4 regions of the Klebsiella sp. B345 genome follow, and region 3 is predicted to be linked to each of the others. Evidence: predicted binding sites of a transcription regulator. Region 3 holds the regulator's gene; each other region holds the start of a gene.

Region 1 (8,016 bases), 940 kb from region 3:
CGGATAGTACAGCAGCACGTCGCGCTCGCGAATCGCATCAAACCCGTTACGGAATTTATCGAACCAGGTGTGGCGAAGGCGCGGCAGTGGTTTGTTGACCAGATTGGCCTTACCGACGTTCGGGAAGCCGATAAAGTCTTTGAAATTATGGTAGCGACCGCCCGGCAGCATCGAGTCGTAGCGCGAAATAGAGAACATCTCGCGCAGCATTTCGACCATGGTGTCCGGCATGTCGCGCTGATAGACAAAACGTACCGGTTCCGCCGTCAGACGCTGTTTCAGGCTGGAGGACATCAGTTCCATCAGGCTCGATTCCATCTCGTGTACCAGGTCGTACTCGGCATCACGAGTCATTTTCATCGAGTAGGCGTTGAGCGCATCGTAGTCAAAGAAGCCTTTAAAAATGTCATCCAGGCAGTAACGTAGGATGTTATCAAGCAAAATCATTGGCTTGCGACGACGTGGCGCTTCCGGTGGCAGGTTCACAAAGCGCGGGACTTTATCTGACGGAATTTCCAGCAGGGCGTAATTAATGGTCTCGCCGCGGATGATTTCTACCGCCAGATAGGTGTAATCGTCTTTCAGAAACTGGATCAGATCCGTTTCAGGGTTAATCAGAATAGGGGTGATATGCTGGCGCAGATACTGTTTGAAGTAGTTGCGTAGCCAAGACTGCTGATTGACCGAGAGCTGGCGTTCGTTGATCAGGAAGATTTGATTACGCGCCATCTCCAGCAGCAGCTCGTTGTACAGGCTGTCAAACTCCTGGTCAGCTTTGAGGACCCGGGCCTGGATTTTACCTAATAAATGGCGAGAATGGGCGGTACTGCCTTGTTCTTCGCTAATAATTATGCGGCGCTTAAGTTCAGCGAAGCGCACTTTATAGAATTCGTCGAGATTGTTGGAGTAGATCCCCAAAAAGCGCATGCGCTCAATCAGTGGGTTGCTTTTATCCGCCGCTTCCTGAAGTACGCGTTCGTTAAAGGACAACCAGCTGAGTTCTTTCTCGATATATAGCTTTTCCTGGCCCATTACAACTCACACTCCGGTTGATTGATGTTGCTTTTTCATTATGGCGAGCTTTGCCATTGAATGTCCAACTATGTCAAAGAAGTATGACAGTTTTCTTTCAATATGCTGCGAAGAAAAAAGGTGCTGCTCGTTTGCTGATATTGTAGACAAAACAAGCTCCTTCCCGGGCGTCGTCGTTGCATAAACGGACATGGGATGAGGGTAGGGAGGACGGTATAGCCACCGATAAAATGCGCCAAAAAAAACGCCTCTGGGTCAAGCAGAGGCGTTGATGTTTATTCTTCGGCGGCATATCCCTGCGCCGGCAGAGGAACATTATCAAGCCTGGCCTGATTTCCCTCCATGCGCAGACGACCGTCGACAAACCAGCTCACAACCAGCGGATAAATCGCATGCTCCTGAGCCTGTACGCGGGCGGTGATATCGTCTTCGCTGTCGTCGGTGAAAACCGGCACTTTGGCTTGCAGAATGACCGGGCCGCCGTCGAGTTCATCGGTGACAAAATGCACCGACGTCCCGTGCTCTTCATCGCCGTTTTCCAGTACCTGACGGTGCGTGTGCAGCCCCGGGTATTTTGGCAACAGCGACGGGTGGATATTCAGCAGACGCCCCTGATAGTGGGCGACAAACGCCGGGCTAAGGATCCGCATATAGCCCGCCAGCACCACCAGATCCGGTGCGTAAGCATCGATCTCTTGCATCAGCTCGCGATCGAAGGCTTCGCGGTTGGCAAACTGGCTGGCCGTTAACGCGTGGGCCGCAACATGGGCTTCACGTGCACGTTCAAGGCCGAACGCGTCGGCCTTATTACTGAATACCGCTCGCAGGGTGCCGTTGATCTGTTTCCGGGCGCAGGCGTCGATAATTGCCTGCAAATTACTGCCGTTACCGGAAATCAGCACCACGATGTTTTTCATTCAATGACCACACGCTGTTCGGAATCTGAAGCTTTGATATAGCCTATTTTCCACGCGTTTTCACCTTTCTCGCTCAGCAGCGCAATGGCGCTGTCGGCGACATCGGCCGGCAGGGCGATAACCATACCGACACCGCAGTTAAAGGTACGATACATTTCATGGCTGCTGACGTTACCGGCAGTTTGCAGCCAGTTGAAGACTTCCGGCCATTGCCAGGAAGATTCATCGATGACAGCCTGGGTGTTATCCGGCAGCACGCGCGGAATGTTTTCCCAGAAGCCGCCACCGGTCAGGTGAGCGATAGCATGCACATCAACGTTGGCAATCAAATCCAGCACCGACTTGACGTAGATGCGGGTCGGCGCCAGCAGGTGGTCCGCCAGCGGGGTACCGTTCAGATCGGTGGTCTGAGGATCAACACCGCTGACTTCGATAATTTTACGCACCAGCGAGTAGCCGTTGGAGTGCGGGCCGCTGGAAGCCAGTGCCACCAGCACGTCACCATCGGCAACTTTGCTGCCATCGATGATTTCTGATTTTTCTACTACGCCGACGCAGAAACCGGCCACGTCATAGTCTTCCCCGTGGTACATCCCCGGCATCTCTGCCGTTTCGCCGCCAACCAGCGCACAGCCGGACTGCAGACAGCCTTCGGCGATACCGCTGATGACGCTGGCTGCCGTATCGACATCCAGTTTACCGGTGGCATAGTAGTCGAGGAAAAACAGCGGCTCTGCGCCCTGGACCACCAGGTCGTTGACACACATCGCCACGAGATCGATACCGATAGTATCGTGGCGCTTCAGATCCATCGCCAGACGCAGCTTGGTACCGACGCCATCAGTGCCGGAAACCAGAACTGGTTCGCGGTATTTTTGCGGCAATGCGCACAGTGCGCCGAATCCGCCCAGTCCACCCATCACTTCCGGGCGACGGGTTTTCTTCACCACACCCTTAATACGGTCGACGAGAGCGTTGCCTGCATCAATATCTACGCCGGCATCTTTATAGCTGAGAGAGGTTTTATCGGTCACTGCGAAATCTCCACACATTTGCGGTAGCAAGAAAAATCGGCGCAATTCTAACAGGGATAGCAAACGTTTGCGAGCCTGCTTTACAGTCGGCGTGAATCAGCCGCAATATGCACAAATTTGATACTGTTCACGAAAATGAAACCGGGTACATTCTTGTGCTTGCCACTGTCTGTGGGAATCGCCATCATGCCACTGAAACCGGTTTCTTTTTTGTGTTCAGGATAAAAGGAAGAGAACATGTCTGGATTTAAAGAAGGTTTTCTGTGGGGCGGCGCAGTGGCGGCGCATCAGCTTGAAGGGGGCTGGCAGGAAGGGGGGAAGGGCATCAGCGTGGCTGATGTGATGACCGCCGGAGCGCACGGCGTGCCGCGTGAAATCACCGATGGCGTCGTGGCGGGAAAAAACTACCCCAACCATGAGGCGATTGATTTTTACCATCGTTATAAAGACGACATTCAGCTGTTTGCCGAATTGGGCTTCAAGTGTTTCCGCACCTCGATTGCCTGGACTCGTATCTTCCCGCAGGGCGATGAGCTGACGCCAAATGAAGCCGGATTACAATTCTATGACGACCTGTTCGATGAGTGCCTGAAGCACGGTATTGAGCCGGTGATTACGCTCTCCCACTTCGAAATGCCGTACCATTTGGTAACGGAGTATGGCGGCTGGCGTAACCGTAAACTGATCGATTTCTTCGTGCGCTTTGCGAAAGTGGTATTCCACCGCTATCAGCATAAAGTGAAGTACTGGATGACATTTAATGAGATCAACAACCAGGCAAACTACCACGAAGACTTCGCGCCATTCACGAACTCAGGCCTGAAGTATCAGTCGGGTGAAGACCGTGAGCCGGTGATGTATCAGGCGGCGCATTATGAGCTGGTCGCCAGCGCTCTGGCAGTGAAGGCCGCGCGCGAGATTAACCCGTCGTTGCTGGTGGGCTGCATGATTGCAATGTGCCCAATCTATCCGCTCTCCTGCGCCCCGAACGATATGATGATGGCGATGAACGCCATGCATCGCCGCTACTGGTTCACCGACGTGCATGTCCGTGGCCGCTATCCGCAGCATCTGCTGAACTACTTCGCACGCCGCGGGTTTGAGCTGGATATCACCGACGCGGATCGCCAGGCGTTGAGCGAGGGCTGCGTCGACTATATTGGCTTTAGCTACTATATGTCCTTCGCGACCAAAGCGACCGACGATAACCCACTGCTGGATTATGACGAGACAAAAAGTCTGGTCTCCAACCCGTACGTCCAGAAATCAGACTGGGGCTGGCAGATTGACCCCGTGGGCCTGCGTTACTCCCTGAACTGGTTCTGGGATCACTATCAGCTGCCGCTGTTTATTGTTGAGAACGGTTTTGGCGCCATCGACGTGCGCGAAGCGGACGGCACGGTGGACGATCGCTACCGCATCGATTATCTCTCCGCACATATTGCCGAGATGAAAAAAGCGGTGGTTGAGGACGGCGTGGATCTGATGGGCTATACCCCATGGGGATGTATCGATCTGGTGTCCGCCGGCACCGGCGAAATGAAAAAACGCTATGGCTTTATTTACGTTGATAAAGATAATGAAGGCAACGGTACGCTGAACCGCAGCCGTAAGACATCATTCGCCTGGTATCAACAGGTTATTAGTACCAACGGTGATACGTTGTAGTTGACCGTTCATTTCATCCAACCCCGCTTGTGCGGGGTTTTTTTTATTCTGTTTTATACTGGCTCAGGCAGCGTAAAGCATTTTGGTTGATCCCGGTCAAACATATCGGCTATGGCGCAAATGGAAAAAAGCGGTATAATCCCGCGATTTTTTTTGTGGCTGCCCCTCAGAGGAGAAAGAAAATGAAGATTGTGGAAGTGAAACACCCGCTCGTCAAACACAAGCTGGGCCTGATGCGTGAGCACGACATCAGCACCAAACGCTTCCGTGAACTTGCCTCAGAAGTAGGGAGCTTGCTGACTTATGAAGCGACCGCCGACCTGGAAACAGAGAAAGTCACCATCGAAGGGTGGAACGGTCCGGTAGAAGTCGAGCAGATCAAAGGTAAGAAAATCACCGTTGTGCCGATTCTGCGTGCTGGTCTGGGCATGATGGAAGGGGTTCTGGAACATGTACCGAGCGCGCGTATTAGCGTGGTGGGTATTTACCGTGACGAAGAAACCCTGGAGCCGGTTCCTTACTTCCAGAAGCTGGTGTCAAACATCGATGAGCGCATGGCGCTGGTGGTTGACCCGATGCTGGCAACCGGCGGTTCAATGATCGCGACAATCGATCTGCTGAAAAAAGCAGGCTGCTCCAGCATTAAGGTGCTGGTGCTGGTGGCGGCGCCGGAAGGTATTGCCGCACTCGAAAAAGCGCACCCGGACGTGGAGATGTACACCGCGTCCATTGACCAGGGCCTCAACGACCACGGATACATTATTCCGGGGCTCGGCGATGCCGGCGATAAGATTTTTGGTACCAAGTAATTGAATGAATAATAAGAAGCCGACTTTAAGAGTCGGCTTTTTTTTGAATAAAACAAAATCACAGCAACTAATTACACGACTCTCAGAGGAAAACGCTATGACGCGCCGCGCAATCGGGGTGAGTGAAAGACCGCCGCTTTTACAGACAATTCCACTTAGTTTGCAGCATCTGTTCGCTATGTTTGGCGCAACGGTGCTGGTCCCGGTGCTGTTTCATATTAACCCGGCCACCGTCCTGCTGTTCAACGGCGTCGGGACTCTGCTGTATCTCTTTATCTGTAAGGGCAAAATTCCAGCGTATCTGGGCTCGAGTTTTGCGTTTATCTCTCCGGTACTGCTGTTACTGCCGCTGGGTTATGAAGTTGCGCTCGGTGGCTTTATTATGTGCGGCGCACTGTTCTGCGTGGTCTCCTTTATTGTCAAAAAAGCAGGAACTGGCTGGCTGGACGTCATGTTCCCGCCTGCCGCAATGGGGGCGATTGTCGCGGTCATTGGTCTGGAGCTTGCAGGTGTAGCGGCAAACATGGCCGGTCTGTTACCGGCGGACGGCCAATCACCGGATAGCACAACCATTATTATTTCGATGGTCACCCTGGGCGTCACGGTGTTTGGTTCGGTGCTGTTCCGTGGCTTTATGGCGATTATCCCGATTCTGATTGGGGTGCTGGTCGGCTACGCGCTCTCCTTCGTGATGGGCGTTGTCGATACCACGCCGATTGCACAAGCGCACTGGTTTGCTCTGCCGACCTTCTACACCCCGCGCTTTGAGTGGTTTGCGATCTTCACTATTCTGCCCGCCGCGCTGGTGGTGATTGCGGAGCACGTCGGTCACCTGGTGGTGACCGCTAATATCGTTAAAAAAGATCTGATCCGCGATCCTGGCCTGCATCGTTCGATGTTCGCTAACGGTCTGTCGACGATGATCTCCGGCTTCTTTGGATCGACGCCGAACACCACCTACGGTGAAAACATCGGCGTGATGGCCATCACCCGTGTGTACAGTACCTGGGTGATCGGTGGTGCTGCCATCTTTGCTATTCTGCTCTCCTGTGTGGGCAAGCTGGCGGCGGCCATTCAGATCATCCCGCTGCCGGTGATGGGCGGCGTGTCGCTGCTGCTGTACGGTGTGATTGGCGCCTCCGGTATTCGGGTGTTGATCGAATCAAAAGTGGATTACAACAAGGCGCAGAATTTGATTCTGACCTCGGTGATTCTGATCATTGGCGTGAGCGGCGCGAAGGTGCACATTGGTGCGGCAGAGCTGAAAGGCATGGCGCTGGCGACGATTGTCGGCGTTGCCCTGAGCCTGATCTTTAAATTGATCAGCGTTCTGCGTCCGGAAGAGGTGGTCCTGGATGCGGCTGACAGTGAAGATGTAAAACATTGATCCTTCAACCGGGTGGCGATCCCACCCGGTTCTCACCTTGCCTTCTTCGTGCTAAACTCATCGCGTTTTTCTGTAAGCCTATGATGAGGTCCATCTGAACGCACCGGCACAGCTCTCTTTGCCACTGTATCTTCCCGATGATGAAACTTTCGCGAGTTTTTGGCCGGGTGATAATCCCTCTCTTCTTGCTGCGTTACAGAACGTGCTGCGGCAGGAGCATAGCGGGTACATCTATATCTGGTCACGTGAAGGCGCGGGGCGCAGTCATCTCTTACATGCCGCCTGTGCGGAGCTTTCCCAGCGCGGCGATGCGGTGGGCTATGTTCCTCTGGATAAACGTACGTGGTTTGTACCGGAAGTGCTCGACGGGATGGAGCAGCTTTCGCTGGTCTGTATTGATAATATCGAGTGCGTGGCCGGCGATGAGCTATGGGAAATGGCGATTTTCAATCTGTACAACCGGATCCTCGAGTCGGGAAAAACCCGTCTGTTGATCACCGGTGATTGCCCGCCGCGACAGCTGAATCTTGGTCTGGCGGACCTGGCGTCACGCCTTGACTGGGGGCAGATTTATAAGCTGCAGCCGCTGTCTGATGAAGACAAACTGCAGGCGCTACAGCTGCGTGCGCGCCTGCGTGGTTTCGAGATGCCGGAAGACGTCTGCCGTTTCCTGCTTAAGCGCCTCGATCGTGAAATGCGCTCGCTCTTTATGACACTCGATCAGCTCGATCACGCGTCTATCACCGCCCAACGTAAACTGACCATTCCTTTCGTGAAAGAGATCCTCAAGCTATAGCCGTCTCTCTTTAATGATTGCGCCATCGTTGCGATGGCGCTGGCCTGTTAGCTCACGATTTCCAGAACCTGCTCCGGTGGCCGGCCGATCCGCGCCTGACCATGGCTGACGACCACTGGCCGTTCCATCAGCTTAGGATTGTCGACGATGGCCTGAATCAGCGCGTCTTCACTTAGCTGCGGGTCGGCAAGATTCAGCGATTTATACAGATCCTCTTTCTGACGCATCAGTTCGCGGGCGCTGACCATGCCGAGCATTTTCAACAGCTGGCGCAGCGTAGCGGCATCCGGCGGCGTCTCCAGATAGAGCACCACTTCAGGATCGATCCCGTTAGCTTTCAGCAAACTTAAGGTATCACGGCTCTTGGAGCAGC
Region 2 (8,016 bases), 830 kb from region 3:
TCGGCTTCACCCTGCCGCTGCACTTTTCGATCATGGCTTTCGCCGACGACTACGGCGAGTGGAAGAACGGCGTGCGCTCTTCCGGGATGAACTTTGCCTTCAACCTGTTTTTTATCAAGCTCTCGTGGGCCTCATCCGGCGGCATCATCAGCCTGATCCTGATCATGGTGGCCTACCAGCCGGGGCTGGAAAACCAGACTGCCGCCTCCGTTCAGGGCATTACCCTGCTGCAAAGCGTGGTCCCGGCGATTTTCCATCTGGTGCTGGCGCTATGTCTGCTGAAGTGCCGCCTGAATGGCCCAATGATGAAACGAATTTCTTCCGATCTCCATTTACGACATTCCCATATTTCCTGAGGTATACATAATGCAGTCTGATGTTATTGAAGCCGACCTGAACCGAATTACCGTGACCGACCCGTTCCTCGGGGAGTACCAGCGTCTGATCCGCGATGTGGTCATCCCCTATCAGTGGGAGGCGCTGAACGACAATATTCCTGATGCCGAACCGAGCCACGCGCTGGCGAACTATCGCATCGCGGCCGGACTGGAAAAGGGTGAATTTTACGGCATGGTTTTTCAGGACAGCGATGTTACCAAGTGGCTGGAAGCGGTCGCCTGGTCGTTAAGCCAAAAGCCTGACGCCACCCTGGAACACACCGCCGATGAAGTGATTGAGCTGCTGGCGAAGGCCCAGGCTGAAGATGGCTATCTGAATACCTGGTATTCCGTGAAAGAGCCGGGCCTGCGCTGGACCAATCTGGCCGAGTGCCATGAGCTGTACTGCGCCGGGCATCTGTTTGAGGCCGCGGTGGCTTTTTACAATGCCACCGGCAAGCGTCGTCTGCTTGAGATATCCTGCCGTTTTGCTGACCATATTAACGACGTTTTTGGCCCCAATGCAGGCCAGCTACGTGGCTACCCCGGACACCCTGAAATTGAACTGGCGCTTATGCGCCTGTATGAAGTGACTCAGGAGCCACGTTATCAGGAGTTAGCCCGCTTTTTCCTCGAGGAGCGCGGCCAGCAGCCCTACTACTACGATATTGAGTTTGAACAACGCGGCGGTACCTGGCACTGGGATAACTGGGGTGATGCCTGGATGGTGAAAGATAAAGCCTATACCCATGCGCACAAGCCGCTGAATGAACAAGACCAGGCGGTGGGTCACGCCGTGCGTTCAGTCTATCTGATGACCGGGCTGGCCCATATCGCGCGGATGACCCGCGACGAAGAGAAGCGCCAGACCTGCCTGCGCATCTGGAACAACATGGTCCAGCGGCGTATGTACATTACCGGCGGCATCGGCTCTCAGGGCATTGGCGAGGCCTTCACCAGCGATTACGATCTGCCGAACGACACCGCTTACGGCGAAAGCTGCGCCTCGATTGGCCTGATGATGTTCGCCCGTCGGATGCTGGAAATGGAAGGCGATGCGCACTACGCCGACGTTATGGAACGGGCTTTCTACAACACCGTACTTGGTGGGATGGCGCTGGACGGGAAGCACTTTTTTTACGTCAATCCGTTGGAAACTCATCCAAAAAGCATCCCACATAACCATATTTACGATCATATTAAACCGGTCAGGCAGCGCTGGTTCGGTTGCGCCTGCTGTCCGCCAAACATCGCCCGCACGCTGGTGGCCATCGGTCACTATCTGTTTACGCCGCGCCAGGATGCGTTGTTTATCAATTTCTACGCCGGCAGCGAAGCCAGCTTCACCATCAATGAGCAGACGCTGGCGCTGAACATCAGCGGCAATTATCCGTGGGACGAAGAAGTGACGATTGCCTTCAGCCATGCGCAGGCCGTCAACCATACGCTGGCGCTGCGTCTGCCTGAATGGTGTGAAGCGCCGCAGGTGTTGGTCAACGGCGAATCAGCACAGGGCACACTGCTGAAGGGCTATCTGCATATCACTCGCCAATGGCAACAGGGAGACGTCATTACGTTGCATCTACCGATGACCCTACGCCGGGTCTATGCCAACCCGCTGGTGCGTCACAACGCCGGTAAAGTCGCTATTCAGCGCGGGCCGCTGGTTTACTGTCTTGAAGAGGCGGATAACGGTACCGAACTGCACAACCTCTCGCTGCCGGCGAACAGCCGCTTCAGCGAAATCGCCGGCAGCGGCGTGCTCGCGGGGAAAGTGTTGCTGGTAGCCGAAGGCCTGCGTCGACCGACGCCGGCAGATGACCAACCGCTCTATAGCTTTGACCATCCGCAAACCCAGATGCAGAAGCAGACGCTGACCTTTATTCCGTGGTTCAGCTGGGCCAACCGGGGCGAAGGTGAAATGCGCATTTGGCTGGACGAGGCGTAACGCAACAACAAAAAAACCCGCGGTCAGCAGACGGCGGGTTTTTCGCAACAAAGGGACAGATTACCCTTCGTTATGCATCTCTAAGTTCTCGACTTCATTCTGACGCTGTACCGCTTTAGCGTCGTCATTACGCAGGGAATCGAGGTAATCCAGATAGCTCTGGTCGACGTCTTTGGTGACGTACACACCGTTGAACACCGAGCATTCAAACTGCTGAATATCCGGGTTTTCTGCGCGAACAGCGTCAATCAGATCGTTCAGATCCTGGAAAATCAGGCCATCGGCACCGATGATCTGGCGGATCTCGTCTACTTCGCGACCGTGGGCAATCAGCTCGGTGGCCGTCGGCATATCAATACCGTAGACGTTCGGGAAACGAATCTCAGGCGCGGCGGAGGCCAGATAGACCTTCTTCGCACCAGCTTCGCGTGCCATCTCGATAATCTGCTCAGAGGTGGTACCACGTACGATGGAGTCATCCACCAACAGCACATTTTTATCACGGAACTCAGCACGGTTGGCATTGAGCTTACGGCGCACTGATTTGCGACGCAGCTGCTGTCCCGGCATGATGAACGTGCGGCCAACGTAGCGGTTTTTCACGAACCCCTGACGATAAGGTTTGTCGAGGATACGGGCAATTTCCAGCGCAATATCGCAAGAGGTTTCCGGAATTGGAATGACCACATCGATATCCAGGTCTTCCCATTCGCGCGCGATTTTCTCGCCCAGCTTGGTACCCATGTTAACGCGGGCGCTGTAGACGGAAATTTTATCGATAAAGGAGTCCGGACGCGCAAAGTAAACGTATTCGAACAGGCATGGGTTGCTGACCGGGTTTTCCGCACACTGACGGGTAAACAGCTGGCCTTTTTCGGTAATATAAACCGCTTCACCCGGCGCAACGTCACGCAGGAACTCGAAGCCCAGGGTATCCAATGCCACGCTCTCGGACGCCACCATATACTCGGTACGACCGTCACCCACATCACGTTTACCCAGCACCAGAGGACGGATACCGTTCGGATCGCGGAACGCGACCATACCATGACCGATAATCATCGCCACGCAGGCGTAAGCGCCACGAATCTGCCGGTTGGTCGCGGCGATCGCTGCAAAAATGTTATCCGCTTCCAGTGGATAATGACGGAAATTATCCAGCTCGCTGGCAAAGATGTTGAGCAGGATTTCAGAATCGGAGGTGGTGTTGATGTGGCGGCGTTTTTCTTCAAACAGCTTTTTACGCAGCTCGTGCGCGTTGGTCAGGTTGCCGTTGTGCGCCAACGTGATGCCATACGGCGAGTTGACGTAGAAAGGCTGCGCCTCGGAGGCACTTGAGCTGCCAGCCGTCGGATAGCGAACATGGCCAATCCCCATATTGCCCTGCATACGCTGCATATGGCGAGCTTCAAAAATATCGCTCACCATACCGTTTGCTTTACGCAAACGGAAACAGTTATTTGCATCAATCGTGATGATGCCTGCGGCATCCTGGCCACGATGCTGAAGCACCGTTAACGCGTCATAAATCGACTGGTTTACCGGCATAACACCGGCGATACCGACAATACCGCACATACGTCTTTTCCTCGTTCAGCCACATCCCAACGCTTATGCTTTGGGCAAGAAACTTGACGAGCTTTGCAGATAGTCAAAAAACCATCTGATAACGAAACTGAACTGCGGGATAAGCTCTGACTTTTGCCAGTCTTCGCTTTTCGCCATACCGGTAAAACTATCGAGAAAGAACAGTATCGCAGAGACTATCAGCACGCCACGCAGGGCGCCAAAACAGATCCCTAACACCCTGTCGGTACCCGACAGGCCGGTCTTCTCTACCAGTGCGCCAATGACATAGTTAACAATGGCGCCGACGATCAGCGTTGCGATAAACAGTATCGCGATAGCAATCCCATTGCGGACCATTTCGTCTTCAAAACCCGTGAACCAGACAGCCAGGTAAGTGTAGTAATGGCTGGCAACAAAGAAAGCACATCCCCATGTCACCAACGATAACGCTTCACGAACAAAGCCGCGGATCAGGCTTACCAGACAGGAAAAACCAATCACCGCAATAATGACGTAATCAATCCAGACCATAAACATCCCACGATTTACGCCCTGTCGTCCAGTTCGGGGCGCATTCTAACAGAAAAAGAAAACGTTTGCGTAGGGATTTCCGTGCCCTACAGAAATAAAAATGGCGCTGAAAAAACATTCAACGCCATGCTGTCTTTAGCCTTCTGAAAGCACATCAGACAGGCACGTTGCCGCTCCCCATTACCGGGAGCGGCACGATTAGTTAGGGCTGTATCCCATCACCACACCGCTCAGTCCGGAGAGCTGTTTCAGGTCGCCAAGCTGGCCTTTCAGCTTATCTTTCGAGGCATCTGGACCCACCAGAATTCGGGTAATTTTACCCTGAACCGGGGTTGAAGGCGACGTGTAGACTTTGAATCCGGAGGAGCGCAGTTTACCGACGATCTCGTTGACCTTATCGGCGTTCTTCAACGCCCCAAGCTGCACCACGTAGGCTTTGCCTGTCGGTGCCGGGATCTCTGCCGGTTTCGCTGGCGGCGTCTGTACGGCCACCTGCTGCTGTTGCTGCGGCTGCGGTTTCTCAACCGGCTTCGGCTGCACAGGTTGCGGCTTAGGCTGTGGCTGCGGTTTAGGCTGCGGCGCCACGACCGGCTCCTGCACATCATCGAAGCTGTTGCTGTTGACCGGGATCCGCGATGGATCTAACGACGGTGCCGCGGCATCACCCGCACGGACCTCTTCCGCCGCCCCTTCAGGCGGTTGCGCCGGCAAGGCCTGCGTCGCGGCCGGCAGCATGTCCGGCTCATCGCGGTCGCCTGGTTTCGGCACCAGAGGAATCGCCGCGAACTCATCCTGATAATGCTTTTTCTGGCCATCGAGCAGCCCTGGGAGAATAATCACCCCCAGCGCCACCAGTACAATTGTCCCGACTAAACGGTTCTGAAACTTACTCGCCACCGATTCTCCCCGCGTCTATTTCTTCCATTACATGCGCCACCGTGTGGAATGACCCGCACACCAGTACGGTATCTTCAGACCTTGCATCAGCCATGGCCGTATGCCATGCCTGAGCGACATCAGCGTAAGCATTCCCTTCAGCTAAATGTTCCAGCAGCTGTTGCGCCGTGGCGCCGCGCGGCCCTTCCAGCGGAGCGCAGTACCAGCAGTCGACTTCTGCCTTCAGGTTTGCCAGCGTACCGGCGATATCTTTATCATGCAGCATACCAATAACCGCCAGTACGCGCCCCGTTTTCGACAGGCTTTTGAGACGCCCGGCGAGATAAGCCGCCGCATGAGGATTATGGGCCACATCGAGAATAACACGCGGCGATTCGCTGATTATCTGAAAACGGCCGGGCAACATCGCCCGTTCAATGCCCTCGCGAATCGCCTGCTCGCTGATGACCAGCTGACTGGCGCGCAGTGCTGCCAGCGCCGTAGCGGCATTCGGCATGGGCACCAGCGGCAGCGGCAGCCCCGCTAACGTTCCCTGAGCGTCAGAGAAGGACCAGGATTCGGCTTCGACGGTGTAGCACCAGTCCACATCACGCTGCAGTAGCATTGCACCTTTCTCAGCGGCTACCTCAGCAATCGTATGAGGCATATCCGGCTCACCGACGATCGCAGGTTTACCGGCACGGAAAATACCGGCCTTCTCACGACCAATACTTTCACGATCCGGCCCCAGCCAGTCGGTATGGTCCAGCGCAATGCTGGTCACCACGGAAACATCAGCGTCAACGATATTGGTGGCATCGAGCCGGCCACCCAGGCCAACCTCGAGGATCACCACGTCGAGCTGCGCCTGCTGGAACAACCACAGCGCTGACAACGTACCAAACTCAAAATAGCTCAGCGAAATATCGCCGCGGATCGCTTCAATCTCGGCAAAGGAAGCGGTATGCGCACCTTCCGGCAATTCCGCGCCCTGGATACGTACACGCTCGGTATAGCGCACCAGATGCGGCGAACTGTACACGCCAACCTTGTAGCCCGCCGCCATCAGCACGGACTCCAGCGTACGGCAGGTGGTTCCCTTACCGTTGGTGCCAGCCACCGTAAAGACAAACGGCGCCGGTTTTAATACCGCCATCCGTCCGGCAACATCGCGAACGCGCGTCAGCCCCAGATCGATGGTTTTACTGTGCAGGTGTTCCAGATAGGAAAGCCACGTAGCCAGGGGCGACGTGGCCTGAGGAGTAGGTTGTTTTTCCATGATGTCCGCAAGAGTTAACGGTAAATACGCTTCATCCTTCAAACTGCCTCTTGCCGGCTGCGCTCGTTATCCGCGCTGTCTACAGGCCCAGGTCCCAATGGGATGGTAACCCTTCCGCCGCGCCGCAGTTTGAACGATGGCGCATATAATTAAAAAAGGGCAGCGCCGTCAGGCCTGCCCTCTGAATTATCAGGCCTCTGGTTCCTGATCCGGTGCTGGCTGCACCACCTCGCCTTCATGAGAGACATCCGGGCTGGGTGCCGGAAGATTCATTAACTTCGCCAGGATACTGGCCAGCTTCAGGCGCATCTCCGGGCGACGAACGATCATATCGATCGCCCCTTTCTCAATCAGGAATTCACTGCGCTGGAATCCCGGCGGCAGTTTTTCACGAACGGTCTGTTCGATAACGCGAGGACCGGCAAAGCCAATCAGCGCTTTCGGTTCGGCGATGTTGAGATCGCCCAGCATCGCAAAGCTCGCGGATACACCGCCCATGGTCGGGTCAGTCAGTACCGAGATATACGGCAAGCCACGCTCCTGCATTTTAGCCAACGCAGCCGACGTTTTCGCCATCTGCATCAGCGACATCAGCGCTTCCTGCATACGCGCACCGCCGGAAGCGGAGAAGCAAATCAGTGGGCAATTATCTTCCAGCGCCTGTTCAACGGCACGGACGAAACGCGCGCCGACGACGGAACCCATTGAGCCACCCATAAAGGAGAACTCGAAGGCCGCGGCGACAACCGGCATCTCATGCAGGGTACCCTTCATGACCACCAGCGCATCTTTTTCGCCGGTCTCTTTCTGCGCGGACGCCAGACGGTCTTTGTACTTCTTCGAATCGCGGAACTTCAGCACATCTTTCGGCTCGAGCTCGCTTCCCAGCTCCACCAGGGAACCTTCGTCCAACAGGCTATGCAGGCGATTACGCGCCGACATACGCATGTGGTGATCGCACTTAGGGCAAACCTCCAGGTTGCGCTCCAGCTCTGCGCGGTACAATACCTGTCCGCAGCTGTCGCACTTGGTCCATACACCTTCAGGAATACTCGCCTTACGGGTGGGAGTGATGTTGCTTTTAATTCGTTCAATCCAGCTCATTGATAACCTTTCTGCCTGAACCTGGTCGATGCCAGTTTTGTCTTAAGGGGCGCATAATGCCATTTTTGACCCTTACAGACCATGAATGTTGCACATTAAATCATAACATCCCGTCACATGGGATAAAAAAGTGGTCGTACCGCTCACACTTCCCTCTTCGGGCCGTGATGCTGCACCCGAAGAGGAACACGCGGTCTGGACTATTTAGCCTGCTTCGCCGCGGCGCGCTTGTGGCGAATGATTTCAATCACCCCAGGCAGCACCGACAGCACAATAATCGCGACGATCAGCAGCTTCAAGTTTTCCTGTACGATCGGCAAATCACCAAACAG
Region 3 (8,016 bases):
AGGGCGATGGCGAAAAGGGTGGCAAAAATCGCCTGCCATTCCAGATGGTTAAGCAGCCAGCTGCCGAGCAGCGGCGCCAGCGCCGGCGATAATCCCACCAGCGGCATGATGGTGGCGAAAATACGGTTTGTTTTCTGGGCTGGATAATAGTCCGTCACCATCGCCTGCCAGGTGACCGCAGCGGCACAAACGCCGATGGCCTGAATAAAGCGCAGGACCAGCATCAGCGTCGCGTCGCGGACCCACAGCATCCCCAGACAGCTGATGGCGAAGATCGCGAGGCCGCTCAGCAGAATCGGTTTACGCCCGTAACGGTCAGAGAGTGGGCCCCAGAACAGTTGTCCGATAGCGAAGCCGGCGAGGAACAGGCTCAGGCTGGCGCTGACCGAGGCCGCGGAGGTGTTGAGGTCGTGTTGAATCGCGGCGAAGGCCGGTAGGTACATATCGGTGGCCAGGAAACCCAACACGCTGAGTCCCGCCAGCCAAACTAAAAATCCTTTCCCAGGTTGTTGCATAACATTCTCTTCTGCTGATGCCGGTATAATGCCGCAGAGTGTAGGGAGTGCATTCTGGCTTGTGAAACGCTAATATTTGCTACATGCATTCAAAAATTTTGTAGGCAGAATATGTGGTCTGAATACTCGCTGGAAGTTGTTGATGCTGTCGCCCGCAACGGCAGCTTTAGTGCAGCAGCGCAGGAACTCCATCGCGTCCCTTCCGCTATCAGCTACACCGTCCGTCAGCTGGAAGAGTGGCTGGCAGTTCCGCTGTTCGAACGTCGCCATCGCGATGTCGAATTAACCCCGGCCGGGGTCTGGTTTTTACAGGAAGGGCGCTCTGTTATCAAAAAAATGCAGATCACCCGCCAGCAGTGCCAGCAGATAGCCAATGGCTGGCGCGGCCAGCTGTCGATTGCCGTCGATGACATCGTCAAACCGGCGCGGATGCGCCAGATGATTGTCGATTTTTATCGTCACTTTTCCGATGTTGAACTGATTGTCTTTCAGGAAGTGTTCAACGGCGTCTGGGATGCGCTGGCGGATGGCCGCGTGGAGCTGGCGATTGGGGCGACGCGTTCGATTCCGGTGGGGGGGCGCTACGCCTTTCGCGATATGGGCATGCTGAACTGGCACTGCGTGGTAGCCAGCCATCATCCACTGGCGCAGATGACCAGCCCGCTGAGTGATGATGAGTTGCGCAACTGGCCCTCTTTGGTCAGAGAAGATACCTCCCGGTCATTACCCAAGCGCACGACCTGGCTGTTGGATAACCAAAAGCGCGTGGTGGTGCCCGACTGGGAATCCTCAGCCACCTGCCTGTCTGCCGGGCTTTGCGTAGGGATGGTACCGACGCACTTTGCCCGTCCGTGGATCGACCGTGGAGAATGGACCGCCCTTGAGCTGGAAAATCCGTTTCCGGATGCGGCGTGCTGCCTGACCTGGCAACAGAGCGATGCATCGCCTGCGCTGCTGTGGATGCTGGATTATCTCGGTGATAGTGAAACGTTAAACCGGGAATGGTTGCGGGCGCCGGAATAACCGGCGCCGGGGAGGGGACTAGCGGCGGTAATCGACAAACGGACCGTCAACGACGGAACGACGCTCCACCAGACGCGGGTGAACCTCGATAGACTGGGACTCTTCACGCTTGTTGACGATGCGATCCATCAGCATATTAAACGCGGCTTCGCCGAGGGAGTCTTTCGGCTGATGAATCGTGGTCAGCGCCGGGCTGAAGTAGCGGGCGTTGCGCACGTTATCATAGCCGATCAGCGAAATATCCTGCGGCACTCGCAGCCCCATTTCATCTGCCGCGCAAATAGCGCCCATCGCCATGATGTCGCCGCCGCAGAAGACTGCCGTCGGACGGTGCGGTTGGTTCAGGATATGCTGCATCGCGCGATAGCCGGACTCTGGTTCGAAGTCACCCTGTTCAATCCAGTTTTCCGGTACAGAAATCTGGGCCTCTTCCATGGCTTTCATAAAGCCCGCCAGTCGTCCGGCACCGGTGTTTCGTTCGAGCGGGCCAGGGATCACGCCAATTTCGCGATGGCCACGTTCCACCAGATAACGACCGGCCATATAGCCGCCTTCAAAGGCGTTATCGATGACTGAATCAGTAAAGTCGGCCTTGGACTCACCCCAGTCCATTACCACCATCGGAATATGGCGGTACTCTTCGAGCATGCTCAGCACCGATTCCGGATACTCGGAGCACATGACCAGCAGGCCGTCGACGCGCTTTTGCGCCATCATAGACAGGTAGGCCTGCTGTTTTTCGAGATCGTTCCACGCATTACCCAGAATCAGGGTATAGCCTTTCTGGAAGCAGCTTTTTTCAACAGCTTCGATAATTTCAGCAAAATAGGCCGCTTCGCTGCTGGTCGCCAGCAGACCAATCGATTTGGTGTGATTAACCTTCAGGCTTCGCGCGACGGCACTGGGTGAGTAGTGCAGTTCTTTGATTGCTGCCCAGACCGCATTGCGGGTCTCTTCCGCGACGAAACGGGTTTTGTTAATAACATGTGATACTGTTGTAGTGGAAACGTTTGCGCGCTTCGCTACATCTTTAATAGTTGCCATTACTTCTCACTCCAGACCTTGACCTGAACGTCTGATAATCGGTACGTAAACGTTTGCCTAAACACACCCTGAATACAATGTTCAACATTGCATCACGTCGGGAAAACGACACAGAACGACAGGAAGGGGTCAATGGCCGATACGCTTTCAAATTAGCGTGGGATTTTGTCCGATCTTGCGGCAAAGGGGAAGAGCAAAAATGTGTATCACCCTAAATCCTGGAAGATTTTTATGCGATATTGTGCAAAAATGAGCAAGCTCACTTTTCGTGTGGGGAAAACAGGGGGAAAAATTGATGGATACAGATTTAAAATTTTCGCTGACAACAACGATTATTGTTCTAGGTCTAATCGTTGCCGCCGGGCTGACCGCAGTTCTGCACTAATTTTCCCGGGGGAGAGGTCACTTTCCCCCCGTTCCCGCCATTATTATCATTTTCGCAAAAATCTTTTGCCATTTCGTTTACTTTTGTTTTTCTGTGATTGATGTCATGCTTTTGACTTCTGATGAGATACCGTCGCCGATGACGGTCTGCTGGAGTCATGCAATGAAAATCAACTTTCCCCTGCTCGCGCTGGCGATAGGCGCATTTGGTATTGGTACGACGGAGTTTTCCCCGATGGGATTATTGCCGGTCATTGCCAAAGGCGTCGACGTGTCTATTCCGGCTGCGGGAATGCTGATCAGCGCCTATGCGATCGGTGTGATGGTAGGTGCGCCGCTGATGACGCTGCTGCTGTCTCATCGCGCGCGAAGAAACGCGCTCATTTTCCTGATGGCTATCTTTACCCTCGGTAACGTCCTCTCTTCCATGGCGCCGGATTACACCACGCTGCTGATTTCACGCATTATTACCAGCCTTAACCATGGTGCTTTCTTCGGCCTCGGTTCGGTGGTGGCCGCCAGCGTCGTTCCGAAAGACAAGCAGGCCAGCGCGGTTGCCACCATGTTTATGGGGCTGACGATCGCCAATATCGGCGGCGTGCCGGCGGCGACCTGGCTTGGTGAGACGATCGGCTGGCGGATGTCGTTCCTCGCCACTGCAGGGCTGGGAGTGGTGGCGATGGTCAGCCTGTGGTTCTCTCTGCCTAAAGGCAGTGTCGGCGAACGTCCGAATGTTAAACAGGAGCTGTCGGTGCTGGTGCGCCCGCAGGTGCTTTCCGCCTTGTTGACCACGGTGCTTGGGGCGGGGGCTATGTTCACGCTCTATACCTACATTTCTCCGGTGCTGCATACCATTACCCATGCTTCGCCGCTTTTTGTCACCGCGATGCTGGTGTTGATTGGCGTGGGCTTCTCGCTTGGCAACTATCTGGGCGGCAAATTTGCCGACCGTTCCGTATCGGGGACGCTGAAGGGCTTTCTGCTGCTATTGATGGTGATTATGCTGGCGATTCCGTTACTGGCGCAGACGCAGCTGGGAGCCGCTATCAGTATGGTGGTGTGGGGAGCTGCAACCTTTGCGGTGGTACCGCCGTTACAGATGCGGGTGATGCGTGTGGCGCATGAGGCACCGGGTCTCTCTTCGTCGGTCAACATTGGGGCATTTAATCTGGGTAATGCGCTGGGGGCGGCAGCCGGTGGGGCGGTGATTTCAGGTGGCCTGGGTTACGCGTTTGTTCCGGTTATGGGGGCGATCATCGCCGGTCTGGCTCTGCTGTTGGTGGTGGTGGGTAACCGTTCGCAGCCGGAAGAGGTGCTCGTCGGGTAGTGATGCTATTCGCAGAAGGGTTTACCCCTTCTGCGATATCGTTTTATGCCGCCAGATTTTCAGCAACAAACTTCCAGTTTACCAGCGCCCAGAAGTGCGCCAGATATTCAGGGCGGGCGTTACGGTAGTCGATGTAGTAAGCATGTTCCCAGACATCCACCGTCAACAGCGGGGTAGCGTCGCCAGTCAGCGGCGTGCCTGCGTTGCTGGTGGAGACAATATTCAGGCTGCCATCAGCATTCTTAACCAACCAGGTCCAACCGGCGCCAAAGTTTTTCGTGGCGGCATCGGTAAACTTCGCTTTGAAATCAGCAAAGCTGCCGAAAGCGCTGTTGATGGCTGCCGCCAGTGCGCCTTCCGGCTCACCGCCAGCATTCGGTGCTAGACAGTTCCAGTAGAAGGTGTGGTTCCAGACCTGAGCGGCGTTGTTGAAGATGCCACCTTCGGAAGTGCGGACGATCTCTTCTAACGATTTGCCCTCAAACCCGGTGCCTTTAATCAGATTATTAAGGTTAGTGACATAGGCCTGGTGATGTTTGCCGTAGTGGTATTCCAGGGTTTCAGCGGAAATGTGCGGCGCCAGGGCGTCTTTTGCATACGGTAATGCAGGTAATTCAAACGACATTGTTACTCTCCTTATAACTTCTTGATTTCTTCTCACATTTAAAGGATGTATGACCATCCGGATACAGCATGTACTGTGGATTGCCGTAGCGAATACCACAGGTTTTTATTGTGATCAGGATGCTAACACTTGCCGGAGAGAGTTAAAAGCCTTGCATTAATAAAGGGTATATTTAACAAACGCGATCGAAGAAACCGTGACCCGTCACGAGGAAAAAGAGGGCAGATAAACGAGGCTGGAGAGGGGGAAATGTGCTGCACATTGCGCGTAACCGGCAGCCTGCCGCTGATGCGGCAGGGGGTTAGCGAATGGTTTTCGGGGTCATGACCCGGCGAGCGCCCACGTAGTGACGGATCCAGTAATCCTCGCTTAATGAGGTTATCTGAATATCGCGACCGGTACGCGGTGACTGGATAAATTTGCCGTTGCCGACATAGACGCCAACGTGGTCGGCGGTGCCGCGCCCACGGGTGCGGAAGAAAACCAGATCGCCGCTTTGCAGTTCACCGCGGTCAACCGGACGGGCGTCGCGCAGGTGGTACATTTCATTGGCGGTACGTGGAATGCGAATTTTCACCAGATCTTTATAGGCGTAGTAAACCAGACCGCTGCAATCGAAACCGGTACGCGGTGACGTTCCACCCCAGCGATACGGTTTGCCAATCTGATCCATCAGCTTCGACATGGCGGTACTTTGCGCTTTCTGCACCCGGGCCTTATGGGCGTCCGCCAGCGTCAGCGGCTGCGCTTCAGTCACCGGTTTACAGCGTTTTTTGTAGCCTTTACGCACCACACATTTAGTCTGCAGGCTGGCCATGACCGGTGCCGGCTCTGCGCTCGGCATCACCGATTTGGCGCATTGCTTTTTATACCCCTTACGCAGGACGCATTTTTTGCTGCTACCGGCAGCCTGGCGGGTTAATGCCGTTTGGCTGGCGCTGGTTGTACGGGTAGGGTGTCTGCTGCGGGACGTGGTGGCGGTTTGCTTGCTGGTGGTTTTTGTGGTGGACCTGGATTTTTGACTGCTGGCTTTTTTCTTACGCTCGGTCGTGCCTTTGTCCGGATGCGCTTTTGGCGTAGCGGAGCTGTGCGTATGCCCTGAAGCATGCGCCAGTGGTGTAAATGAGATCGATGTAAACAGTAATGCACAGAGCGAAATCGCGATTTTGTTTAGCCGCGCCACTGAGCAATCCCCTGATTAATGACAGATATATAGATACCTGACGGTGAATGACAAAACTCAACGATTCTAAAGCATAAAAACCGGGATAGTTAATACTCTTTTGTATCTAAAGTGTCGTTTGATTAACAATTGCAAAAAATTATCTCAGACATTAACCACCTTGTACGGGAAATGTACAGCGCTATGCATTTGCGGTGCCAAAGTGATATTTATAAAGCAACTTCTGGCCACAGAAGATAAACTGTTGCGAGTGAAAAAAATGTTATTATCTGTCCTGCGTCCAGGACGCTACAATGAAAATTACTGCCGTATAGAAGTTAAGGAAGCATGACAATGACCACGACTGTAGAAAAAATCCAACGTCAAATCGCTGAAAACCCGATCCTGCTGTACATGAAAGGGTCCCCAAAACTGCCAAGCTGCGGTTTTTCCGCTCAGGCAGTGCAGGCACTCTCTGCATGTGGCGAACGTTTTGCTTACGTTGATATCCTGCAGAACCCGGATATTCGCGCGGAAATGCCGAAATACGCGAACTGGCCGACCTTCCCGCAGCTGTGGGTGGATGGCGAGCTGGTTGGTGGTTGCGACATCGTGATTGAAATGTATCAGCGCGGCGAACTGCAGCAGCTGATCAAAGAAACGGCGGCTAAGTACAACAGCGAAGCGCCGAAAGCAGAATAACCCTGCAAACAGTAAAAAGCGACTTCCGTGGAAGTCGCTTTTTTTTTGTCTTTTATTCTTGCTCTGCGAGCGGCAGCGGCCAACCGCCAAGCCGTTTCCAGCGATTGACGATTTCACAAAACAGCTGGGCGGTCTGCTCGGTATCGTACAGCGCGGAGTGCGCCTTGCTACCATCAAACGCCATCCCGGCGGCCAGACACGCTTTGGACAATACCGTCTGACCCAGCGCCAGTCCGCTCAGCGCGGCGGTATCAAAAGTCACGAAAGGGTGAAACGGATTACGTTTAAGCCCGGCACGTTCGGCGGCAGCCATCGTAAAGGTGAGATCGAAAGTGGCGTTGTGCGCCACCATGATGGCACGATTACAATCGTTATCTTTAATCCCTTTACGCACCATTTTGAAAATGGCGTGCAGGGCGTCGTATTCGCTCACCGCGCCGCGCTCAGGGTCGTTCGGATTGATGCCGTTAAAGGCCAGCGCTTCAGGCTGAAGATTGGCACCTTCGAAAGGTTCAACATGAAAATGCAACGTTTCGTCCGGCATCAACCAGCCTTGCTCATCCATTTTTAAGGTAATGGCGGCGATCTCAAGCAGGGCATCGGTTTTCGCATTAAATCCGGCGGTTTCTACATCAATAACCACGGGGTAGAAACCACGAAAACGGTCGCACAGACCATTAAGTTGAACGTTCTCGGACATCAGATTCTCTTCACTGGAAAAAAGTAGCGCGCATTATGGCAAATTTTGCCGCGCCTTGCAGCAGGAAGGGGGAGAAAACAGCGGGCGCCGATGCGCCCGAAGCCGGTTAGTGACCGAGACCTTTGCCAGCGTCTTTCTCTTCAATCAGTTCGATTTTGTAACCATCAGGATCTTCAACAAAGGCGATAACCGTCGTGCCGCCTTTGACCGGGCCGGCTTCGCGAGTGACGTTGCCGCCGTTCTGGCGAATAAGTTCACAGGCCTGGGCTGCGTTCTCTACGCTCAGCGCAATATGGCCGTAGGCGTTACCGAGGTCATACTTGTCGACGCCCCAGTTGTAGGTCAATTCGATGACGGCGGTATCGGTTTCTTCACCGTAACCGACGAAGGCCAGCGAATATTTATACTCGGTGTTTTCGCTGGTGCGCAGCAGCTTCATGCCCAGCACGTTGGTGTAAAACTCGATAGAACGCTGCAGATCGCCAACGCGCAGCATGGTGTGAAGTAAGCGCATGATTTTATACTCCTTTATTA
Region 4 (8,016 bases), 1.0 Mb from region 3:
TCTGTTTGGCTATCCCAAACTGATGGGCTTTAGCGGCACGGTACAGTACATGGCGGCCTCCGGCGCCCCGCTCCCGACGCTGTCGGCGATTATCGCCATTGTGATGGAGGTCCCGGCGGCTATTCTGATTGTCCTCGGCTTCTTCACCCGCCCGCTGGCGGTCATTTTTATTTTTTACACCCTCGGCACCGCCGTCATTGGCCACCATTACTGGGACATGACCGGTGACGCGGTTTTACCTAACATGATTAACTTCTACAAAAACATCAGTATTGCCGGGGCCTTCCTGCTGCTGGCCATTACCGGGCCAGGATCGCTCTCCCTCGACCGTCGCTAAGCGCCGTTCGCCAGACGTCAAAAAGGCCGCATATGCGGCCTTTTTCTTTACGCTTGCGCGTTAAAGGTTATGCGTAAACCGGGAAGCGTGCGCAGACGTCCAGCACTTTGCCCTTCACGCGCTCAATGACCGCTTCGTCATTGATGTTGTCCAGCACGTCGCACATCCAGCCAGCCAGCTCTTTGACTTCCGCTTCTTTAAAGCCACGGCGAGTCACGGCCGGAGAACCGATACGGATACCGGAAGTCACAAACGGGCTCTTCGGATCGTTCGGGACGCTGTTTTTGTTGACGGTGATATTGGCGCGGCCCAGGGCAGCGTCAGCTTCTTTACCCGTCAGGTTTTTGTCGACCAGATCCAGCAGGAACAGGTGGTTTTCAGTACCGCCGGAAACCACTTTATAGCCACGGTTCAGGAACACTTCAACCATCGCTTTCGCGTTCTTAGCAACCTGCTGCTGATAGACTTTGAACTCTGGCTCCATCGCTTCTTTCAGTGCGACAGCTTTACCCGCGATAACGTGCATCAGCGGGCCGCCTTGCGCGCTTGGGAAGACCGCAGAGTTCAGTTTTTTGTACAGCTCTTCGCTACCGCCCTTCGCCAGGATCAGGCCGCCGCGCGGACCCGCCAGAGTTTTGTGGGTGGTGGTGGTCACAACGTGAGCATGCGGAACCGGGTTCGGGTACACGTCTGCGGCAATCAGACCTGCAACGTGAGCCATATCAACGAACAGATAGGCGCCGATGCTGTCAGCGATTTCACGCATTTTTGCCCAGTCAACGATGCCGGAGTAAGCAGAGAAACCACCGATGATCATCTTCGGTTTGTGTTCCTGAGCCTGCTTAGCCATATCTTCGTAGTCAATTTTGCCGGACTCATCGATACCATAAGGAATGATGTTGTACAGCTTGCCGGAGAAGTTTACCGGGGAGCCGTGAGTCAGGTGACCGCCTTGTGCCAGGTTCATACCCAGAACAGTATCGCCCGGCTGCAGCAGCGCGGTATAGACCGCGAAGTTAGCCTGAGAACCAGAGTGCGGCTGTACGTTGGCATAATCAGCGCCGAACAGCTCTTTTGCACGATCGATAGCCAGTTGCTCAACGATATCAACATATTCGCAACCGCCGTAGTAGCGCTTGCCCGGATAGCCTTCGGCATATTTGTTGGTCAGCTGAGAACCCTGCGCCTGCATGACGCGCGGGCTGGTGTAGTTCTCGGAGGCGATCAGTTCGATGTGCTCTTCCTGACGTACTTTTTCCTGCTCCATAGCCTGCCACAGTTCGGCATCATAATCGGCAATGTTCATTTCACGCTTTAACATCCGCATCTCCTGCTCAGCTAACAATAGATTACAGCTCTAAAAGAGGGGCCTTTTCGGGCAACGGCCCACAGTATAACTGAATAGTTCTGTGATAACAGGTCTTGACAAAGGATTTTACGCAAACGATTGGCCCCGCATGACACAAGGCTTTGAGCAACAACGACTCCCCGATTATCAACGGATTTCTTTTCAGGTTTGTGATGCAAATAATTCATGTTGTTACCACTACAGGGAAAAGTGTTAAAGAACCATTTACATTGCAGGGTTATTTTTATAAGATGCATATAAAATACATCATTTAAGTAACTCTTAAGGAAGCTGCTATGCTCGACGCTCAAACCATCGCTACCGTCAAAGCCACGATCCCCCTGCTCGTCGAAACCGGCCCCAGGCTGACCGCCCATTTTTACGATCGCATGTTCGCGCATAATCCGGAACTCAAAGAGATCTTCAACATGAGTAACCAGCGCAATGGCGATCAGCGTGAAGCGCTGTTTAATGCGATAGCGGCCTACGCCAGCAACATCGAGAACCTGCCTGCGTTGCTACCGGCGGTCGAGAAAATCGCGCAGAAACACACCAGCTTCCAGATCAAACCAGAGCAGTACAACATCGTGGGCGCTCACCTGCTGGCGACGCTCGACGAGCTGTTCAGCCCGGGTCAGGAGGTGCTTGATGCATGGGGAAAAGCCTATGGCGTACTGGCAAACGTCTTTATCAACCGTGAAGCGGAAATCTACCAGCAAAACGCCAGCAAAACCGGCGGTTGGGAAGGCACCCGAGCGTTCCGCATTACCCGCAAAGCTCCGCGCAGCGCCTTGATTACCAGCTTCGATCTGGAGCCGGTAGACGGTCAGCCAGTCGCCGATTACCAGCCGGGCCAGTATCTGGCTATCTGGCTGAAGCCGGAAGGGTTTGAATATCAGGAAATTCGCCAGTACTCGCTGACCCGCAAACCAAATGGCAAAAACTACCGCATCGCGGTCAAACGTGAAAACGGCGGCCAGGTTTCAAACTGGCTGCACGCTGCGGCGCAGGAAGGGGATATCGTGCACCTGGCAGCACCGGCTGGTGACTTCTTCCTCGACGTCACGGCGCAAACACCGGTTACGCTGATCTCCGGCGGGGTTGGTCAGACGCCGATGCTGGCAATGCTCGAGACGCTGGCAAAAACGCAGCATACCGCCCAGGTTAACTGGTTCCACGCCGCGGAAAATGGCGACGTTCACGCGTTTGCCGATGAAGTTGCCGCGCTGGGCGCTACCCTACCGGCGTTTCGTTCCCACGTCTGGTATCGCACGCCGACCGTCGCCGACCGTCAGGCAGCACGCTTTAATAGCGAAGGTTTGATTGAATTGTCCGCGTTGGCCGATGCGCTGCGCGATCCGCAGATGCAGTATTATCTCTGTGGCCCAGTGGCGTTTATGCAGTTTGCCGCGAAGCAGCTGGTGGCGTTGGGCGTGAGCGGCGAGAACATTCACTACGAGTGTTTCGGCCCGCACAAGGTGCTGTAAGCCAATAAAACAAAGTAGCCCCGGTGGCGCGAACCTACCGGGGCTACAGATCTATGCGGTCTTACATTTAAATCGCGGCGTCGTCTTCTTCGCCGGTACGAATACGAATCACGCGGGCCACGTCGAAGACGAAGATTTTACCATCACCGATTTTTCCGGTCTGGGCGGTGCGGATAATGGTATCCACGCAGGTATCGACGATATCGTCAGTGACCACAATTTCGATTTTCACTTTCGGCAAAAAATCCACCATGTACTCTGCACCGCGGTACAGCTCGGTGTGGCCTTTCTGACGGCCAAAGCCCTTCACTTCCGTTACCGTCATCCCGGTGATGCCGACTTCGGCCAGCGCTTCACGCACGTCATCCAGTTTGAAAGGTTTAATAATCGCATCAATCTTTTTCATGGTGTTCCTGTCTTTGTCGCGTAACCGGTTGCTTACCGTATCATAGCTTGCGTTATGTTGCGGAGCTACTCTTTAAAGTCGTTGGCATCGAGCTCATGGCGCGACAGCAACTTATAAAATTCAGTGCGGTTACGCCCCGCCATCCTCGCGGCGTGGGTGACGTTACCTTTAGTAATTTGCAACAGTTTGCGCAGATAGTTCAGCTCAAACTGATTACGCGCTTCAACGAAGGTCGGCAGCGCGGTGTTTTCCCCTTCCAGCGCTTGCTCCACCAGCGCATCGCCGATCACTGGTGAAGTCGTCAAGGCGACACACTGCTCGATCACGTTCACCAACTGGCGCACGTTACCAGGCCACTTGGCCGCCATCAGTCGCTTCATTGCATCGGTGGAAAAGGCGCGGACAAACGGCTTATGCCGATCGGCAGACTGACGCAGCAGGTGGTTCGCCAGCAGCGGAATATCTTCCGCACGCTCGGCCAACGGCGGGATCTTCAGATTCACCACGTTCAGGCGGTAAAACAGGTCTTCACGAAACTCGCCGCGCGCCATCGCTTTTGGCAGATCGCGGTGGGTTGCTGAGATAATTCGCACATCGATATCGATATCCCGGTTACTTCCCAGCGGGCGCACTTTCCGCTCCTGCAACACCCGCAGTAGCTTGACCTGGAGCGCGACCGGCATATCGCCGATCTCATCGAGGAACAGCGTCCCGCCTTCCGCAGCCTGGAACAGCCCTTCCCGGTTGCTGACCGCGCCGGTAAAGGCTCCGCGCGCATGGCCAAACAGCTCGGATTCCAGCAGTTGTTCCGGCAATGCCCCACAGTTGATGGCAACAAAAGGCTTATCGTGGCGTGGACTGGCGTTATGAATCGCCTGGGCAACGATCTCCTTCCCGGTCCCGCTCTGGCCGTTAATCAGCACGCTAACGTCCGACTGCGCCACCATCCCGGCCTGTTCCAGCAGTCGCTGCATCAGCGGGCTACGGGTGACAATCGCCTGGCGCCAACGCTCATCCGTAACCGGCGCGCTTTGCTCAAGTGCATCATCGATGGCTTTATACAGCGCGTCTTTGTCCACAGGCTTGGTCAGAAAACCAAATACCCCTTGCTGGGTGGCGGCGACCGCATCGGGAATCGAACCGTGGGCGGTGAGGATAATAACCGGCAGTCCCGGCTGAACTTTCTGGATTTCGCTGAACAGCTGCAGGCCGTCCATCTCATCCATGCGCAGGTCGCTAACCACCAGTTCGACCTTGTCACGGGCCAGAATACGCAGCGCCTCGGGGCCGCTTTCGGCGGTGACAACGCTGTACCCCTCACTGGTCAAACGCATGCCCAGCAGCTTTAACAGGCCTGGATCGTCATCCACCAGCAGCAAATGGGCGGGTTTACGGATCGTCATGAATCACCTCCGGAACTTTATCGCTTCCGTGACTGCCGTCGGTATTAAAATTGCCGCCAGGTTTGCGGCTGGAGAGCTGGCGTTCAATATCGGTCAGGTTTTCCAGCTTACGTGTAGTCAGCTCCAGCTGGCTGCGCAGCTGTTCTTCCTGGAGGCGCAGCGCCTCCAGTTCGGCATCGCTGGACTGTTGCAGCTTCGCATAGCGCGCACGCTCTTCTACCAGCTGAAGCTGGCGGTTCTGACCATCGATCCACAGCTGATACAAAGGACGGACCTGCACCGCAATCTGCGGGCTGTAGGTATTCAGGCGAGACACCACATCGCGGCGCTCGTTGGGCGTAATTTTGGCATCGGCCAGCAGGATGCCGCGTTTGAACGCGTCCTGCCAGTTATTATCGTCGTGAAGACGGGCTTCGGCCCGCGCCTGCACCGGTGCCAGGCGGTCGGCACAATCAATCCCGCGTAGCCAGTACAACGGGTTTTTATCGCTGGCTTCGCTCTTCAGCGACCAGATGTCGGCACAATTGACCGAGAGAAAATCCGCAACCTGATGCTGCGGCAGTTCAGGCTGTGCTTTGTCATTTGCCGTATGCGGCGAAAAAGAGGCGGAACATCCCGTCAGCGCCAGACATGCGATGCCGGACAGCAACCGTCCTTTGACAGCACGAACCACTACGAAAAAGTGGGACATATTCACCCGTTGTTGATTCATGTGTTGGTTTTTCCAGACTCAGCGGCGGGCAGCGTGATGCGAAAACAGATATACCCGGGTTCATCCTCTTCCAGGCTCAGTTCTCCCTGCATTTGTCGGACGCAGTCCCGGGCGATACTCAGTCCCAGACCGCTTCCCTTCACCGCCCCTTTACGCTGATGGCTTCCCTGATAAAACGGCTCGAAAATCATGTTTTTTTCCGCAGGCGGAATCGGTTCGCCGCTGTTGATCACGTCAATACGAACCTGCTCGCCATGCCGGTAACTATGCAGACGAATGTTACCGGATTCAGCCCCATAGTGCACCGCATTGGAATAGAGATTATCCAGCACGCTGATGAATAATGCCGGGTCCGCCAGACAGCTCCGCTCCGTCAGCTGAATGTCGGTATGCATCATTTTAGCCCGGGCGGGCAAACTGTGGGCCGCCACGACGTTTTCAACCAGCTCTGCCAGATCCACGCGTTCGCGCGGGACCGGGCCATCAGCCTGTTTGCGGTTGTAATCAAGCAGTTGTTCAATCAGCTTTTGCAGATTGCGGCTGCTGCTATCAAGAATTTCGACAATCTCCTGCTGCTCAGCGGTTAGCGGCCCGGCCACGCGGTCCGCCAGTAGCTCAGTCCCTTCGCGCATGCTGGCGAGCGGAGTTTTCAACTCGTGGGAGAGGTGACGCAAAAACTGATGGCGCTGCGATTCCAGCCACGCCAGACGTTCGCTCAGCCAGATAATGCGCTCCCCGACGGAACGCAGTTCACGTGGGCCAGTAAACAACGCCGCATTGTCCAGCGACTTCCCTTCCCCCAGCCGGTTAATCATCCGCTCGATCCCTTTTACCGGGCCGATAATCATGCGGGTGAACAGCAGGACCAACGCCAGGCTCAGCAAAAACAGCACCAGCGCCTGCCAGCCAAAGAACTGCCCGCGTTCAGCAATCTCCTGCTGCAGCTGTTGTCCACGCGAGTACACCACCGTCCGGGTGGCCTGAACCATTTCGCTGTTCGCCGTGGCAAAGGCTTCCAGGCTGGCCCCGGATTTGGCATCAGGACTGCTGTTGCTGCACTTGAGCTGGGCCAGATCGCTTAACGCCTGACTCAGCGACTGCCAGATTTTCTCGTCCGGCAGTACGCCGGCATGGGCATCCAGCATTTCGCTGTAGCGTTTGCGCTGGTTCTGATACACCTTCGCCAGAGTGGGGTCGTCCAGCACGCAGTACTGCCGGTAGCTACGCTCCATTTCCAGCGAGGCGTTGACCATCGCTTCGCTGCGTCGGGCATCGATTAGGGTCGTACGGTTGATGTGTGCCGCCTGAGCGCTCAGCGCATTCAGGCTCTGCCAGGCCTGCCAGGCTAACACCAGCAGCGGCAGCAGAATCAGCACAAAGGAGAGCGTGACCAGTTGACGTAGGGAACGAGGGAAAAGAGAGATACGCTTCAAGGCCAGGGGTCTCAATGATTAGCTCATAACGATGCCAGGTGAAAACATCACAGTGTGACAGGTGCTGGCAACCGTGCTGTCGTCAGGAAGGTCACAATATATACCCTAATGCGTTCAAGTTATAGAAAGGCGAAGTACCGCAGATATAACAAAGCCAGGCGGATGCCTGGCTTTGTTAAGGAATAAGGCGGTGCCTAACTCGACGTTTCGCCCGATGGCTGATAAAGCTAGGCTATTATCAATAGTTGGACGGCAGGCACCTTGTTGTGCGTCATTCGAAGTTTATGTAGCGCGTCCCGAAGGGGCTGACATAAGAAGGTGAATGAGCCACTGGTTATTATTATGCAGTAACTATGCCACATTGCAAAACAATTTATTAACACAATGAAATATAATGTATTTTTAATACTTTTAGCTGTTGTCTGATACGGTCGATTTTTATTCACAGTGTCGTCATTTAGCAACACTTCATTGCCGCTTTATTTATATTATTTAAAATCAATAAGTTAAATGTCGCCAATTAGCGACACCACATCCTGGCGTTTGTCGGCGATCCCCGACACCTGAAAGCGACCGCTATCACAAATAAAAAAGCCCCCGGTCGATACCGGGGGCTTGATACGTGTCTGCGGTTAACCCAGCTGTTTACGCGCGTTGCGGAAGATGCGCATCCACGGGCTGTCTTCGCCCCAGTTTTCCGGGTGCCAGGAGTTGGCAACGGTACGGAATACACGCTCAGGGTGCGGCATCATAATCGTCGCGCGACCACTTTCGCTGGTTACCGCGGTGATACCGTTGGCTGAACCGTTCGGGTTCGCCGGGTAGCTTTCCGTTACCTTACCGAAGTTATCGACAAAGCGCAGCGCCACCAGGCCTTTGCTCTCAAGCTG

What was found. Region 3 encodes PurR, which represses purine synthesis genes. Its sites were predicted from a motif close to CANGCAAACGTTTGCNTG; they were not measured.
Region 1: a site for PurR is predicted at 3,040-3,057, ahead of purM (phosphoribosylformylglycinamidine cyclo-ligase). Genes of this name have one in related genera too.
Region 2: a site for PurR is predicted at 4,480-4,497, ahead of cvpA (colicin V production protein). Genes of this name have one in related genera too.
Region 4: a site for PurR is predicted at 1,774-1,791, ahead of glyA (serine hydroxymethyltransferase). Genes of this name have one in related genera too.

Annotation. Positions count from the first base shown of each region.
Region 1 covers NZ_CP180443.1:1,666,134-1,674,149, reverse strand. Annotated here, with positions in the region: gene ppk1 (polyphosphate kinase 1) at 1-1,032, opposite strand, end outside; gene purN (phosphoribosylglycinamide formyltransferase) at 1,308-1,949, opposite strand; gene purM (phosphoribosylformylglycinamidine cyclo-ligase) at 1,946-2,983, opposite strand; gene ACMYSO_RS07770 (6-phospho-beta-glucosidase) at 3,221-4,651, shown strand; gene upp (uracil phosphoribosyltransferase) at 4,834-5,460, shown strand; gene uraA (uracil permease) at 5,558-6,847, shown strand; gene ACMYSO_RS07755 (DnaA inactivator Hda) at 6,942-7,643, shown strand; gene arsC (arsenate reductase (glutaredoxin)) at 7,691-8,016, opposite strand, start outside.
Region 2 covers NZ_CP180443.1:1,559,908-1,567,923, forward strand. Annotated here, with positions in the region: gene ACMYSO_RS07225 (MFS transporter) at 1-356, shown strand, start outside; gene ACMYSO_RS07230 (glycoside hydrolase family 127 protein) at 367-2,325, shown strand; gene purF (amidophosphoribosyltransferase) at 2,386-3,903, opposite strand; gene cvpA (colicin V production protein) at 3,937-4,425, opposite strand; gene dedD (cell division protein DedD) at 4,624-5,322, opposite strand; gene folC (bifunctional tetrahydrofolate synthase/dihydrofolate synthase) at 5,312-6,580, opposite strand; gene accD (acetyl-CoA carboxylase, carboxyltransferase subunit beta) at 6,770-7,684, opposite strand; gene ACMYSO_RS07260 (DedA family protein) at 7,885-8,016, opposite strand, start outside.
Region 3 covers NZ_CP180443.1:725,468-733,483, reverse strand. Annotated here, with positions in the region: gene punC (purine nucleoside transporter PunC) at 1-515, opposite strand, end outside; gene punR (DNA-binding transcriptional activator PunR) at 627-1,538, shown strand; gene purR (HTH-type transcriptional repressor PurR) at 1,557-2,582, opposite strand; gene ACMYSO_RS03430 (YnhF family membrane protein) at 2,878-2,967, shown strand; gene ACMYSO_RS03425 (MFS transporter) at 3,130-4,293, shown strand; gene sodB (superoxide dismutase [Fe]) at 4,337-4,918, opposite strand; gene ACMYSO_RS03415 (C40 family peptidase) at 5,220-6,101, opposite strand; gene ACMYSO_RS03410 (Grx4 family monothiol glutaredoxin) at 6,435-6,782, shown strand; gene rnt (ribonuclease T) at 6,835-7,482, opposite strand; gene gloA (lactoylglutathione lyase) at 7,589-7,996, opposite strand.
Region 4 covers NZ_CP180443.1:1,728,963-1,736,978, forward strand. Annotated here, with positions in the region: gene ACMYSO_RS08005 (DoxX family protein) at 1-337, shown strand, start outside; gene glyA (serine hydroxymethyltransferase) at 405-1,658, opposite strand; gene hmpA (NO-inducible flavohemoprotein) at 1,982-3,172, shown strand; gene glnB (nitrogen regulatory protein P-II) at 3,240-3,578, opposite strand; gene glrR (two-component system response regulator GlrR) at 3,644-4,981, opposite strand; gene qseG (two-component system QseEF-associated lipoprotein QseG) at 4,968-5,672, opposite strand; gene ACMYSO_RS08035 (sensor histidine kinase) at 5,690-7,126, opposite strand; gene purL (phosphoribosylformylglycinamidine synthase) at 7,759-8,016, opposite strand, start outside.